Regions from separate parts of the Kitasatospora sp. NE20-6 genome, predicted to be linked through region 2. Evidence: riboswitches for the same ligand, from Rfam matches in the RefSeq annotation. Region 2 holds a riboswitch; each other region holds the start of a gene.
The links. Region 2 has a riboswitch for S-adenosylmethionine ahead of SNE206_RS28120 (aminotransferase class V-fold PLP-dependent enzyme). Riboswitches for the same ligand answer to the same signal wherever they lie in the genome.
Positions count from the first base shown of each region.

Region 1: it holds a riboswitch for S-adenosylmethionine, as region 2 does, so the genes downstream of both, thrC (threonine synthase) here and SNE206_RS28120 (aminotransferase class V-fold PLP-dependent enzyme) in region 2, are expected to answer to the same signal.
Region 3: it holds a riboswitch for S-adenosylmethionine, as region 2 does, so the genes downstream of both, SNE206_RS30215 (ABC transporter substrate-binding protein) here and SNE206_RS28120 (aminotransferase class V-fold PLP-dependent enzyme) in region 2, are expected to answer to the same signal.

Region 1 covers NZ_BPRL01000004.1:69,807-74,008, forward strand. Annotated here, with positions in the region: gene SNE206_RS04580 (trehalose-6-phosphate synthase) at 1-326, opposite strand, end outside; gene SNE206_RS04585 (glucosyl-3-phosphoglycerate synthase) at 401-1,405, opposite strand; SAM riboswitch class I at 1,544-1,675, shown strand; gene thrC (threonine synthase) at 1,693-2,961, shown strand; gene SNE206_RS04595 (MoaD/ThiS family protein) at 2,994-3,272, shown strand; gene SNE206_RS04600 (cold-shock protein) at 3,932-4,138, shown strand.
Region 2 covers NZ_BPRL01000048.1:27,197-31,398, reverse strand. Annotated here, with positions in the region: gene SNE206_RS28130 (rhomboid family intramembrane serine protease) at 1-601, shown strand, start outside; gene SNE206_RS28125 (Lrp/AsnC ligand binding domain-containing protein) at 647-928, shown strand; gene SNE206_RS28120 (aminotransferase class V-fold PLP-dependent enzyme) at 930-2,291, opposite strand; SAM riboswitch class IV at 2,338-2,455, opposite strand; gene trpD (anthranilate phosphoribosyltransferase) at 2,539-3,615, opposite strand; gene SNE206_RS28110 (hypothetical protein) at 3,749-4,174, opposite strand.
Region 3 covers NZ_BPRL01000055.1:32,396-36,597, forward strand. Annotated here, with positions in the region: gene SNE206_RS30205 (fumarylacetoacetate hydrolase family protein) at 1-247, shown strand, start outside; gene SNE206_RS30210 (MarR family winged helix-turn-helix transcriptional regulator) at 346-813, shown strand; SAM riboswitch class IV at 1,289-1,396, shown strand; gene SNE206_RS30215 (ABC transporter substrate-binding protein) at 1,696-3,369, shown strand; gene SNE206_RS30220 (ABC transporter permease) at 3,420-4,202, shown strand, end outside.

The DNA of each region.
Region 1 (4,202 bases), on a different contig from region 2:
ATGCCGTTGTAGGCCCGTGCGAAGGTGCCGGGCTCGATGTCCAGCATCCGGACGGCCTGGCCGCCGACGTCGTGCCCGGCGCGGTCCAGCCGGCCGTCCGGTGCCTGCCGGGCGGCCGTGCGGTCGGCGTCGCCGAGCGCGGCGCACACCCACACCGCGGACGGGTCGTCGATCGCGGACAGCCCCGAGACCAGCCCGCCGCCGCCTCTGCGGAGGGTCAGGGTGCCGTCGTCCTCGCTGGTGAAGGACACCGGGCCCCGGTTCGAGGCCACCAGGACGGGGGCGGCGCCGGACTGCTGCGGAGGTTCGAACGCGAGATCGGCCATATCCCCTAGCTTGCCGCCGGACCGGGGCGGCAAACCATTCGGCGGCGTTCCGGCCGGGTCGCCGCGCCGGCCGCTCAGCGCTCCCGGTACTCGGCGACCGTCCGCATCGGCGGCCGCTCCAGCGCCGTCACCGGGTGGGTGTGCGCGGTGAAGCCGCTGGTGCCCGGGTCACGGGTGAACTGCGTGAGCAGCGGGTGCACGAGGTCCTCGGCCGCCTTCAGCCGGTCCGCGCGGTCGAGCCGGTCCAGGGCGGTGCGGTAGATCGTGGCGGCCATCCGTCCGAGGGCCTGTCCGTCCTGGTGGCGGTGGTGCCGCACCCCGACGTCGACCTGCGCCAGCGCGTCCAGCCCGGCCGTCCCCAGGGCGTCGACCAGCAGGCCCAGCTCCACCCCGTACCCGGTGGGGAACGGCAGCCGCTCCAGCAGCGAGCGGCGCGCCGCGTACTCGCCGCCGAGCGGCTGCACGAAGCCCGCCAGCTGCGGCCAGTGCATGTTCAGCAGCGGCCGGGCGACCAGCTCGGTGACCCGGCCGCCGCCGGCCGGCACGACCGCGCCGTCGGTCTCCAGCGGCCGGTCGTACATCGCCTTCACCAGCTCGATGCCGGGATCGGTGAGGAGCGGGCCGACGATCCCCGAGACGAAGGCCGGGTCGAACTCGCGCAGGTCGGCGTCGATGAAGCAGACGATCGCGCCGGACGTCGCCAGCAGCGACCGCCAGAGCACCTCGCCCTTGCCGTGGACGGCGGGCAGCCCCGGCAGGATGTCGTCGCGGTGCACCACCCGCGCGCCGGCGGCCCGGGCGGTCTCCGCGGTGCGGTCGACCGAGCCGGAGTCGACCACCACCAGTTCGTCGACCAGCCGGTGGCGCTCCATCAGCTCCTCGCGGATCGCGGTCACGATCTCGCCGACGGTCGGTTCCTCGTCCAGCGCGGGCAGGACCACGCTGACCGTCCCGTCCCGTCCCGCCGCCCGTTTGGCGGCGAGCAGCAGCTCCACCGGGCGATCGGCCGCCGCCCAGGAGCGGCGGCGCAGCCAGGTCGCCACCTCCGGGAGGACGTCGGGACGGGGCAGCTCGGTCACGGTCTCGCTCCTCGTAACTTCTCGTCTCGCGTATCGGACGCGGGGTCTCGGCCCGCAGGCCTTCGGTTACAGTCTTCGTACTGCGGTCGCGCCTTCGCACGCCGGGGTCGCCGCAGCGCAGGACCGACAACTTCACAGAGCTCATCCAGAGGGACTGAGGGAACGGCCCGTCGACGTCCCGGCAACCTTCTCGCAGGGCGGTCACAGGCCCCCGCGGGACAGGTGCCAATTCCGTCCTGTGGCGCGCCCGCGTCACGGGGAAGATGAGGAGAGAGGCCTCCGCCACCATGGCTACCGCTACCCCTGCCACCGTTGACCTCGGCCCCGCCGCCGCGCTGTCCTGTCGCGAGTGCGGCACCCGCTTCCCGCTCGGACCGAGCTTCGCGTGCCTGGAGTGCTTCGGTCCGCTGGAGATCGCGTACGACTACGACGGCTACGACGCCGAGGAGCTCCGCAAGGCCATCGAGGCCGGCCCGGCCAGCATCTGGCGCTACGCCCCGCTGCTCCCCGTGCCCGCCGACGTCGCCGGCAAGCCCAACCTGAACCCCGGCTGGACCCCCCTCGTGAAGGCCGACAACCTCGGCCGTGAGCTCGGCTTCACCGCCCAGCTGCACGTCAAGGACGACTCCGGCAACCCGACGCACTCCTTCAAGGACCGCGTCGTCGCCTGCGCGATCGAGGCCGCCCGCGCCTTCGACTTCACCACGCTCTCCTGCTCGTCCACCGGCAACCTCGCCGGCGCGGTCGGCGCGGCCGCCGCCCGGGCGGGCTTCAAGTCCTGCGTGTTCATCCCGCACGACCTGGAGCAGGGCAAGATCGTCATGGCCGGCGTGTACGGCGGCGCCCTGGTCGGCATCGACGGCAACTACGACGACGTGAACCGCTTCTGCTCCGAGCTGATCGGCGACCCGATCGGCGAGGGCTGGGGCTTCGTGAACGTCAACCTCCGCCCGTACTACGGCGAGGGCTCCAAGACGCTCGCCTTCGAGATCTGCGAGCAGCTCGGCTGGCGCCTCCCGGAGCAGCTGGTCGTCCCGATCGCCTCGGGCTCCCAGCTCACCAAGATCGACAAGGGCCTGCAGGAGCTGATCAAGCTCGGCCTGGTCGAGGACCGTCCCTACAAGATCTTCGGCGCCCAGGCCGAGGGCTGCTCCCCGGTCTCCGCCGCCTTCAAGGCCGGCCACGACGTGATCCGCCCGGTCAAGCCGAACACCATCGCCAAGTCGCTGGCGATCGGCAACCCGGCCGACGGCCCGTACGTCCTCGACATCGCCCGCCGCACCGGCGGCACCGTCGAGGACGTCACCGACACCGAGGTGGTGGCCGCCATCAAGCTCCTGGCACGCACCGAGGGCATCTTCGCCGAGACCGCCGGCGGCGTGACGATCGGCGTGCTCAAGAAGCTGGTCGAGACCGGGCAGCTCGACCCGTCGAAGGAGACCGTCGCCATCAACACCGGCGACGGCCTGAAGACCCTCGACGCGGTCGCCGACTCCGGCCTCACCGCCACCATCCGCCCGACGCTGGAGTCCTTCCGCGCCGCCGGCCTCGTCTGAGCCCCCCTCACCACGTCCGCAAGGAGCACCGTATGAGCGCCACCGTCCGCATCCCGACCATCCTGCGCACCTACACCGGCGGCTCCGCCGAGGTCACCGCCGAGGGCACCACCCTGGCCGCCGTCATCGCGGACCTGGAGCAGAACCACGCCGGCATCGCCGCGCGCATCCTGGACGACGCCGGCAAGCTGCGCCGCTTCGTCAACGTCTACGTGAACGACGACGACGTGCGCTTCGCCGAGGGCCTGGAGACGGAGATCAAGGACGGCGCCAGCATCTCGATCATCCCCGCGGTGGCCGGCGGCTGCTGAGGCCCCGCCACGCGGACGGCCCCGGTCGCACCGGGCCGTCCGCGACGCGTACGCACCACCGGAGCCGCCGCCGGGAACGGAATGCCTTTTTCCGTTACCGGCGGCGGCTCCTGCCGTGCCCGGTGGAATTCGACGGGTCATGGGAGGAGTAGAGTGCCGAACGTGGCAGCGCCTCCCTCCGCGACGTCGCCCCTGAACTGCCGTAATACCCGGAATTCCCCGCGCGGCCGCGCCGGCCGGGCTGCGGGCGCCGGGCGCCCGGGCGGGCCGCAGGCCCCGTCCGCCCGCTGAGACGCCGCACGAAGGGCGCCAGGGCGAATCTGTCAGGCAAGTGTCAGAATTCCTGCAGCGTTATGTCGTGCTGCGCCCGTTATGTCCCGCGCGAATTGCGAAGATATGGCGCTTTCATCCCGTGATATCCCCCGGGATGGTGCGGGAATTCCCAGAAGTTGGCTCTGTTGCACAGGGCTCCTGTCCGGATACATTCAGCCGCGGTCGACGCATTCACCCGCCTGTCGGCCCCCTCCGCGGGGGCTCGTGCGGTGGTCTGCGGCGTACAGGCTGTGCCCAAGGGGGGGTTCCCTCGGGCCGGCCCACCGGACCTGGGAACGCATCCTGCGGACCCGTGAATGGCCAGCACAGCACAAGGGGAGTTCGGAATGGCTCAGGGCACCGTCAAGTGGTTCAACGCGGAGAAGGGCTACGGCTTCATCGCGGTCGACGGTGGTGCGGACGTCTTCGTCCACTACAGCGCGATCCAGATGGACGGCTACCGCACCCTCGAGGAGGGCCAGCGGGTCGAGTTCGAGATCTCCCAGGGTCAGAAGGGGCCGCAGGCGGACATGGTCCGTGCTGCTGCGGCCTGACACTGCGACCTGCGGAGCCCTCGGCTCGTCCCGAGCTGGTGGTCACACCTCGTCTTCGCGAAGG
Region 2 (4,202 bases):
ACAGCGCTGGGGTGCGGTGCCGGCGGAACTCCTCGGCCACGCACCGCTGGACGCCGGACAGCTCGCCGCGCTGCCACCGGTCGTGAAGGGCTGCACGCCGACCCCGGACCCGGGCAAGATCCCGGTGCTGTCCGTGCTCACCTCGCTCTTCGTGCACGCGGGCTGGCTGCACCTGGTCGGCAACGTGCTGTTCCTGTACGTCTTCGGCCCCGGTGTGGAGCAGCGGCTCGGCCGGGCCCGCTTCCTCCTCTTCTACCTGGGCATCGGCTACCTGGCGACGTACGGCTACGCGCTGGCCGAGGCCGGCTCGGACGAGTCGGTGCGGGCGCTGGTCGGCGCGTCGGGGGCGATCTCGGGCGTGCTCGGCGGCTACCTGCGGCTGTACCCGCGGGCGCGGGTGACGACGCTGGTACCGGTGCTGCTGTTCCTGCCGCTGCGGTTCCCCGCGTGGCTGGTGCTGGGGCTGTGGTTCGCGCTGCAGTGGTGGCCGGTCGGGTCCGCGGTGCCGGGCGTGGCGTACCTGGTGCACGTGATCGGGTTCAGCGCGGGCTGGCTGGCGGTGCGGGCGGCGGGTCTGCGGCAGGGCAGACGCGCGAGCTGACGGCGGATACGCTGGGCCTCACCCCAGCACACAGGAGCGCGCACCGTGATCACCGCGATCGTCCTCATCAGGACCAGCGTCGACCGGATCCCCGAGATCGCCGAGGCGATCGCCGCGATCGAGGGCGTCAGCGAGGTCTACTCGGTGACCGGCGGCTACGACCTCGTGGCGATGGTGCGGGTGCGGCGCCACGAGGACCTCGCCGCGGTGATCCCCGGCCGGCTCAACAAGGTGCCGGGCGTGGAGCACACCGAGACGCAGATCGCCTTCCGCACCTACTCGCAGCACGATCTGGAGGCGGCGTTCGCGCTGGGCCTGGACGAGTAGGTCAGGCCGCGGTGTCGACGACGCACCGGCCGCCCTCGTTGCGGTAGGTCCAGCGGGCGCCGTCGGTGACGAGCGCGCGGACGGCGGCGAGGAAGCGGTCGATGTGCTCGTCGGGCGTGCCGGCGCCGAAGCTCACCCGGATCGCGTTGAGGCTGCGCTCGCCGGGCAGCGAGGGCTCGGGCGCACCGCACGCGGACGGCGCCGTGTCCTCCCCGCCGAGCAGGGTGCGCACCAGCGGGTGCGCGCAGAACAGGCCGTCGCGCACGCCGATGCCGTACTCGGCGGAGAGCGCCGCCGAGAAGTGCGAGCTGTTCCAGCCGCGGACCACGAAGGACAGCACCCCGACGCGGGCCGAGCCCTCGCCGAAGAGGTTGAGCACCTTCACCTCCGGGATCCCGGCGAGTCCGGCGGTGAGCCGCTCGACGAGCGCCTGCTCCCGGGCCTCCAGCGCGTCGAAGCCGGCCGCGGTCAGCGCGCGGCAGGCCGAGGCGATGGCGTAGGCGCCGATGACGTTGGGCGAGCCGGCCTCGTGCCGGGCCGGGCCCCGGTGCCACTCGACGGCGACGGAGCCGTCCTCCTCGCGGGCCACGGTCCGGCTGGCGCCGCCGCCGGCGAGGTACGGCTCCGCGGCGTCCAGCCAGTCGCTGCGCCCGGCGAGCACGCCCGATCCGAACGGCGCGTACAGCTTGTGGCCGGAGAAGGCGACCCAGTCGACGCCGAGGTCGCGCACGGACAGCCGGTGGTGCGGGGCGAGCTGGGCGGCGTCCAGGACGACGCGCGCGCCGTGCCGGTGGGCGGTCTCGGTGAGCTCGGCGATCGGCCACAGCTCGCCGGTGACGTTGGAGGCGCCGGTGACGCAGAGCAGGCGCGGTCCGGCGGGGTCGCCCGCGGCGAGCGCGGCGTCGAGGGCGGCGACGGCCTCGGCGCGGGAGCGCGGGGCCCGCAGGTACTCGACCGTCAGGCCGGCGTGGCGCCAGGGCAGCAGCGAGGCGTGGTGCTCGGTCTCGAAGGCGTAGACGCGGGTGCCGGCGGGCAGCGCCCCGGCGAGCAGGTTGAGCGAGTCGGTGGTGGCGCGGGTGAAGACGACCTGGTCGCCGTCGCGCAGGTCGAGGAAGTCGGCGACGGTGCGGCGGCTCTGCTCGAAGAGGTCGGTGGAGAGCTGCGAGAGGTAGCCGGCGCCGCGGTGCACGCTGCCGTAGTAGGGGGCGTACGCGGCGATGTCGTCCCAGACCTGCTGGAGGGCGGGGGCGCTGGCGGCGTAGTCGAGGGCGGCGTAGGTGACCTTCTCGCCGGAGGCGAGCGGCACCTGGACGTCGTGGCCGAGGACGGCGAGCGGGGCGCAGAGTTCGGTGGAAAGCGACATGGCGGTGCTCCTCACGAGGTGGGGACCCCGGGGATGCATCGCCGGTGGTCCGCGCTTGCCGCGCGGACGACTTGCCGCACGGCCCGGTCCTCACCCAGGGCACCCCGCCACGGACGGAGGGTTGCCGGACAGCAAGCTGGGGCTTGTTGCTGCCACTCATGACCTGTGGAGGACTCTAGGCGAGAGCTGAGGAGCGGTCAAGGCCGGGCAGGTGCGGGGGCGGCCGCCCCCGCACCTGCCGGCTCCGTCAGCGGCGCGCGGTGGCGTCGGCCCAGCGCTTGAGCGTGGCCTCGGCGGCTCCGGAGTCGATCGCCGCGGCGGCCCGCTCGATGCCGGCCGCGAGCTGCCCGGTGAGCGGCGCGTCGGTGAGGTCGAGCGCGACGAGGGCGGCGGCCGTGTTGAGCAGGACGGCGTCCCGGACGGGCCCGCGCTCGCCGGCGAAGAGGCGCCGGGCGACGGCGGCGTTGTACTCGGCGTCCGCGCCGCGCAGCGCCTCGATGCCGACCAGCTCGATGCCGACGTCCCGCGGGTCGAAGGCGGTCTCCGTGACGGCACCGTCCTTGACGATCCACACGTGCGAGGTGGTGGAGACGGTGAGCTCGTCGAGGCCGTCGTCGCCGCGGAAGACGAGGGCGCGGGCGCCGCGCCGGGCGAGCACGCCGGCGATCAGCCCGGCGAGCCGGGTGTCGAAGCAGCCGATGGCGTGGGCGGTGACCTTGGCCGGGTTGGTGAGCGGGCCGAGGATGTTGAAGGCCGTGGGCACGCCGAGGTCGCGGCGGGCCGGGGCGGCGTGCCGCATCGCGGGGTGGAACTTCGCGGCGAAGCAGAAGGTGAGGCCGACCTCCTCGGCGACCGCGGCGACCTGCCGGGCGTCGAGGTCGAGGCTGATGCCCAGCTTCTCCAGCACGTCGGAGGAGCCGCTCGCGGAGGAGGCGGCCCGGTTGCCGTGCTTGACGACCTTGGCCCCGGCCGCGGCGGCGACGATCGCGGACATCGTGGAGATGTTGACCGTCTTCGCCCGGTCGCCGCCGGTGCCGACGATGTCGACCGCCGGGCCGGGGATGTCGAGCGGTTCGGCGTGCGCGTACATGGCGTCGACGAGGCCGCCGATCTCCTCGACCGTCTCGCCCTTGGCCCGCAGCGCGACCATGAAGCCGGCGACCTGGACGGGCACGGCCTCGCCGGCCATGATCCGGTCCATCGCCCAGGCGGTGTCGGCCCGGGTGAGGTCCTGGCCGGCGAGCAGCGAGGTCAGCAGATCCGGCCAGGTGCGGACCACCTGCACGGGGTCCTTGCCGCCGTTCGCAGGGTTCACGTTCACCATGGCCGACTCCAGCTCTCATCCGGTGGTACCGAAACAGGGATGGAGCCAGCCTAGCGAGCACGGGCGGGCGGCCGGGCCGATCCGGCCGCCCCTTCTCTCCTGGTGAGACGGCCCTCCGGCCGGCCGGGAGCGGTCAGTGGTGGGCGGGGGTCCGCCGGGCGATCCGGGCGCGCAGGAGGGTGGCTGCGGCCTCGGCGAGGGCCATCGGGTCGACCGGCTGGGCGATGGCGGCGTCGGCCCGGCTCCAGGCGGCGAGCCAGGCGTCCTGCGGGCGGCCGATGAGGACGAGCACCGGCGGGCAGCCGTAGATCTCGTCCTTCAGCTGGCGGGTGAGGCCGAGCCCGCCGGCGGGGACGGCCTCGCCGTCGAGCACGCAGAGGTCGATGCCGCCCTTCTCCAGGGCGCGGAGCACGGCGGGGGTGGTCGCGCACTCCAGGTACCCGACCTCCGGCAGGTCGGCGGCGGGCCGGCGGCCGAGCGCCAGGGTGACCTGCTCGCGGGTGTTGCGGTCGTCGCTGTAGACGAGAACGGTGAGCGTCTCGTCGGTCGTGTGCGCCATGGGCCCTGCTCCCGGGTGCTCGTCCTCT
Region 3 (4,202 bases), on a different contig from region 2:
GAACACGGCCGATCTGATCTTCGGGGTGCGCGAGCTCATCGCCTACACCAGCTCGGTCATGACCCTGCACCCCGGCGACGTCATCGCCACCGGCACCCCCGCCGGCGTCGGGCCCCTCGGCCACGGCGACCGTGTCGTGGTCGAGATCGAGCGCATCGGACGGCTGGAGGTCGGCGTGGACGGCTCCCGCGGCACGCCCTACGCCGAACGCCCGGGACGGGCCTCGAAGCGCGCCGCGCAGGACTGACGGCACCTCCGGACACCAGGGCAGTGCCGCCGAAACGTAGACTCGCGGACGGAACGGCCGCGCTCGCGCGGCACCCCTCGGTGGAGGAAGACGAGACCATGGCACGGGCACGCTCACTGGAACTGGACCACTACGTCGGGCACCTCATCCGCCGTGCCGAGCAGGTCCACACCGCACTGTGGGCCACCCACGTGTCACGGGAGATCACCTCCCAGCAGTTCGCGGTCCTGAACGCCCTCGCCCGGCAGCCCGGCATCGACCAGCGCACCGTCGCCGCAGCCATCTCCCTGGACCGCTCGACGGTCAACCACATCGTCCGGAGGCTCACCGACCAGGGCCACGTCACCCAGGTCCGGGACGAGTCCGACCGCCGCCGCACCCTGCTGAACCTGACCCCGAGCGGCAGCCGTCTTCTGGAAACCCTCATCCCACCCGCCGAACGCATCAACGAACGGCTCCTGGAGGCCCTGCCGGAACCCGAACGCGCCACGGCAGTGGACATCCTGCGGAAAATCGCCTGCATGGACGACACCCTTCCGAACGAGGACGCCCGCCCGGCCCGGTGACCGGCCTCCTCCGGTCCCGGCGCAGCGCCGGCAACCACGCGGGGAGCGACGCCGGACTGCGATGTGCGCTGCCGCTACCCGCGGGTGTGTCCGGCCAGCGGCTCCGCCCCGTAATCGGTGGTAACGCCGTGTGGCGATCGCCGGAGAACGGGAGGGTGAGCTCGGCGTCGTCGCCCTCGGCCGGCGTCAGAGCAGGTGCGCGAACTCTCGCGCGAAACGGGCGAGTTCGGTCATCCCGGACGGATCTTGGCGAGTTCTCCCAGGAGTTCGGTGTCCTTCGGGAGGAAGTTCGACAGTCTTCCGCACCACGTCTCCCCGGCGGTACCGGTCTGCGCCCGGCACGCCGGGATCGAGCGGATTCACGACCTGGTGTCCGAACTTCCGGGCATCCGCGGGCCGCACGCCGGCCCGTCCGTTCCGGCTTCCGCCCACTCCCCCTTGACCCGGCCCGAATTGTTGATCTAACTTCGTGCCACGCCACGAGTTCCGGTGTGCAAGCCCTGGCTGGCCGGACAGCAACCCTCCGTCGCGGTGGGGTGCTCCAGGTGAAGGCTCGGCGGGAGACCTCCCGCAAGCGCGCACGACACCGGCACCCGTGCCGGACCGACCCCGACCGGGAGGACGAGGGTGCCCACGGCTCTGTACAGCCGCCGCCACATCGACCTGCTCATGGTCTCCAGCTCCCTGTGTAGCTGAGCACGACAGCACCGTCCGTCCCCGCCGCTGTCCCCGACAGCCCGCGCCGCGGACTTCTGCACGTCCTGTCGCCCCTCAGGCATCGCGCCACCCCGCGTCCGGGTCCGCGTGCGCATCGCATGCGCACGCGCACCGCCGACGCGCCGTCCGCGCATGCCGCCGCACCTGCGAACCCGGAGACCAGCCATGCACGACTCACCTGCCGAAGAAGGCATTCCGACCACGCCCGCGTCAACGCGCCGCCGCAGCCTTGCCACGCTCGCGCTGACCGCCGCCGTCCTGGTCACCGCCGGCGCCTGCACCAGCACCAGGTCCGGCGGGACCGCCTCCGCCGACACCGCCGCCTCCGCCCTGACCATCGGCACCACCGACCAGATCGTCAGCCTCGATCCGGCCGGCTCCTGGGACGCCGGCTCCGGCACCATCCAGGACGAGGTCTACACCACTCTGCTCAGCGCCAGGAACGGCACCTCCGACGTCTCGGCGAACCTGGCCGCCTCCGTCAAGCTGACCGCACCCACCCAGTACACGGTCGCCCTGAAGCCCGGCCTGAAGTTCGCCAACGGCCACGAACTGACCTCGTCCGACGTCAAGTTCAGCTTCGACCGGCAGCTGGGGATCGCCGACAAGAACGGCCCCTCCCCGCTGCTCTACAACCTCGCCTCGGTCGCCGCCCCGGACCCGGCCACGGTCGTGTTCACCCTCAAGTCGGCCAACGACAGCATCTTCCCGCAGGTGCTCTCCACCGGTGCCGGCTACATCGTGGACGAGGAGGTCTTCCCCGCCGACAAGGTCCTCGACGACGACGCCATCGTCAGAGCCAAGCCCTGGGACGGCCCGTACGGCATCACCAGCTACGCGAAGAACTCGCTCGTCTCCTTCCGGGCCAACGACGCCTACCAGGGCCAGCTGGGCAAGCCGAGGACCGCGCAGGTGCGGCTCAAGTACTACACCGACCCGAACAACCTGAAACTGGACATCCAGCAGGGCGGCATCGACGTCGTCTACCGCACCCTGGCCACCGCCGACCTGGAGGACCTGGCCACCAGGAAGGGCATCACCGTCCACACCGGCTCCGGCAACGGCATCCGCTACATCGTCTTCGACCTCAAGACCCAGCCTTACGGCAGCAAGACCGACCAGGCCGACCCCGCCAAGGCGCTCGCCGTCCGGCAGGCCGTCGCCGACTCCATCGACCGGTCCCAACTCGCCTCCCAGGTCTACAAGAACACCTTCGCGCCGCTCTACACCTCGGTGCCGGACGGCATCACCGGGGCCACCCCGTCCTTCAAGGGGCTCTACGGCGACAAGAACGGCGGCCCCTCCAAGGACGCGGCCGCCGCCGTGCTCGGCGCGGCCGGCGTGACCACCCCGGTCACCCTCAACCTCCAGTACAACACCGACCACTACGGCTCCTCCTCGACCGACGAGTACGCCCTGATCAAGACCCAGCTGGAAGCCACCGGCCTGTTCAAGGTCAACCTCCAGTCCACCGCGTGGGCCCAGTACGGCAAGGACCGGGTCGCCGACCTCTACCCGCTCTACCAGCTCGGCTGGTACGCCGACTACCTCGACGCCGACAACTACCTCGGCTCCTTCTTCTCCCGGGACAGCTGGGTCAACAACGGCTACGACGACCCGGCCGTGCAGGCGCTGATCAAGCAGGAGGAGACGGAGACCGACCCGGCCGCCCGCACCCGGCAGATCAAGCAGGTGCAGGACGCCGTCGCCGCGCAGGTGCCGCTGCTCCCGCTGCTCCAGGGCTCCACCGCGATCGTCACCCGCTCCGGCGTGCAGGGCGTGCCCGCCCAGCTGAACAGCGCCTACCGGTTCCGCTGGGCCGAGGTGGGCAAGGGCTGAAGCCGAAGCACCCCGCCCCCGAGAGACGCTGAACCCCGAGAGAATCCGACATGACGCTCGCTCGGTCCCTGAGCGGACGCCCGGAGCGCGGTCGGCCCCTGCTGACCGCGCTCCGCTCGCCGCTGGCCCGCTACCTGGCCGTCCGCTTCCTGCTCATCCTCCCGACCGTCTTCCTGCTGCTCACCGCGGTCTTCTTCCTGATGCGGACCACCGGCGACCCGATCACCACCGCCTTCGGCGACCGGCTCACCCCGGCCCAACTGCAGGAGAAACTGCACGCCGCCGGCTACGACCGCCCGCTGTTCACCCAGTACCTGGACTACCTGCGGCAGACCGCCACCGGCGACTTCGGCCGCACCGCCACCGACAACCAGGCCGTATCCACGGTCCTGCTCACCTACGGCGCAGCCACCCTCGAACTCGCCTGCTACGCCCTGCTGGTGGCCATCGCCGTGGGCGCCCCCGCGGGCATGGCCGCGGCCCGCTTCCGCGACCGCGCCCCGGACGCCGCGCTGCGGCTGGCCGCGATCCTCGGCTACGCCACCCCGGTCTTCTTCGTCGGGCTGCTGCTCAAACTGGTCTTCGCCGTCCGGCTCGGCTGGCTGCCGGTCTCCGGCCGCGCCTCGATCCAGGTGGAACTGGAGCTCCAGAACCAGTCCAGCACCACCGGCCTCTACCTGGTCGACGCACTGCGCAGCGGCGACGGCTCCGCCGTGGCCGACGTGCTGCGCCACGGCGTGCTGCCCGGACTGGCCCTCGGCCTGCTGCTGGCCGGCGTGCTGCTGCGGCTGGTGCGCACCAACCTGATCGTCACCCTGGACGCCGAGTACGTC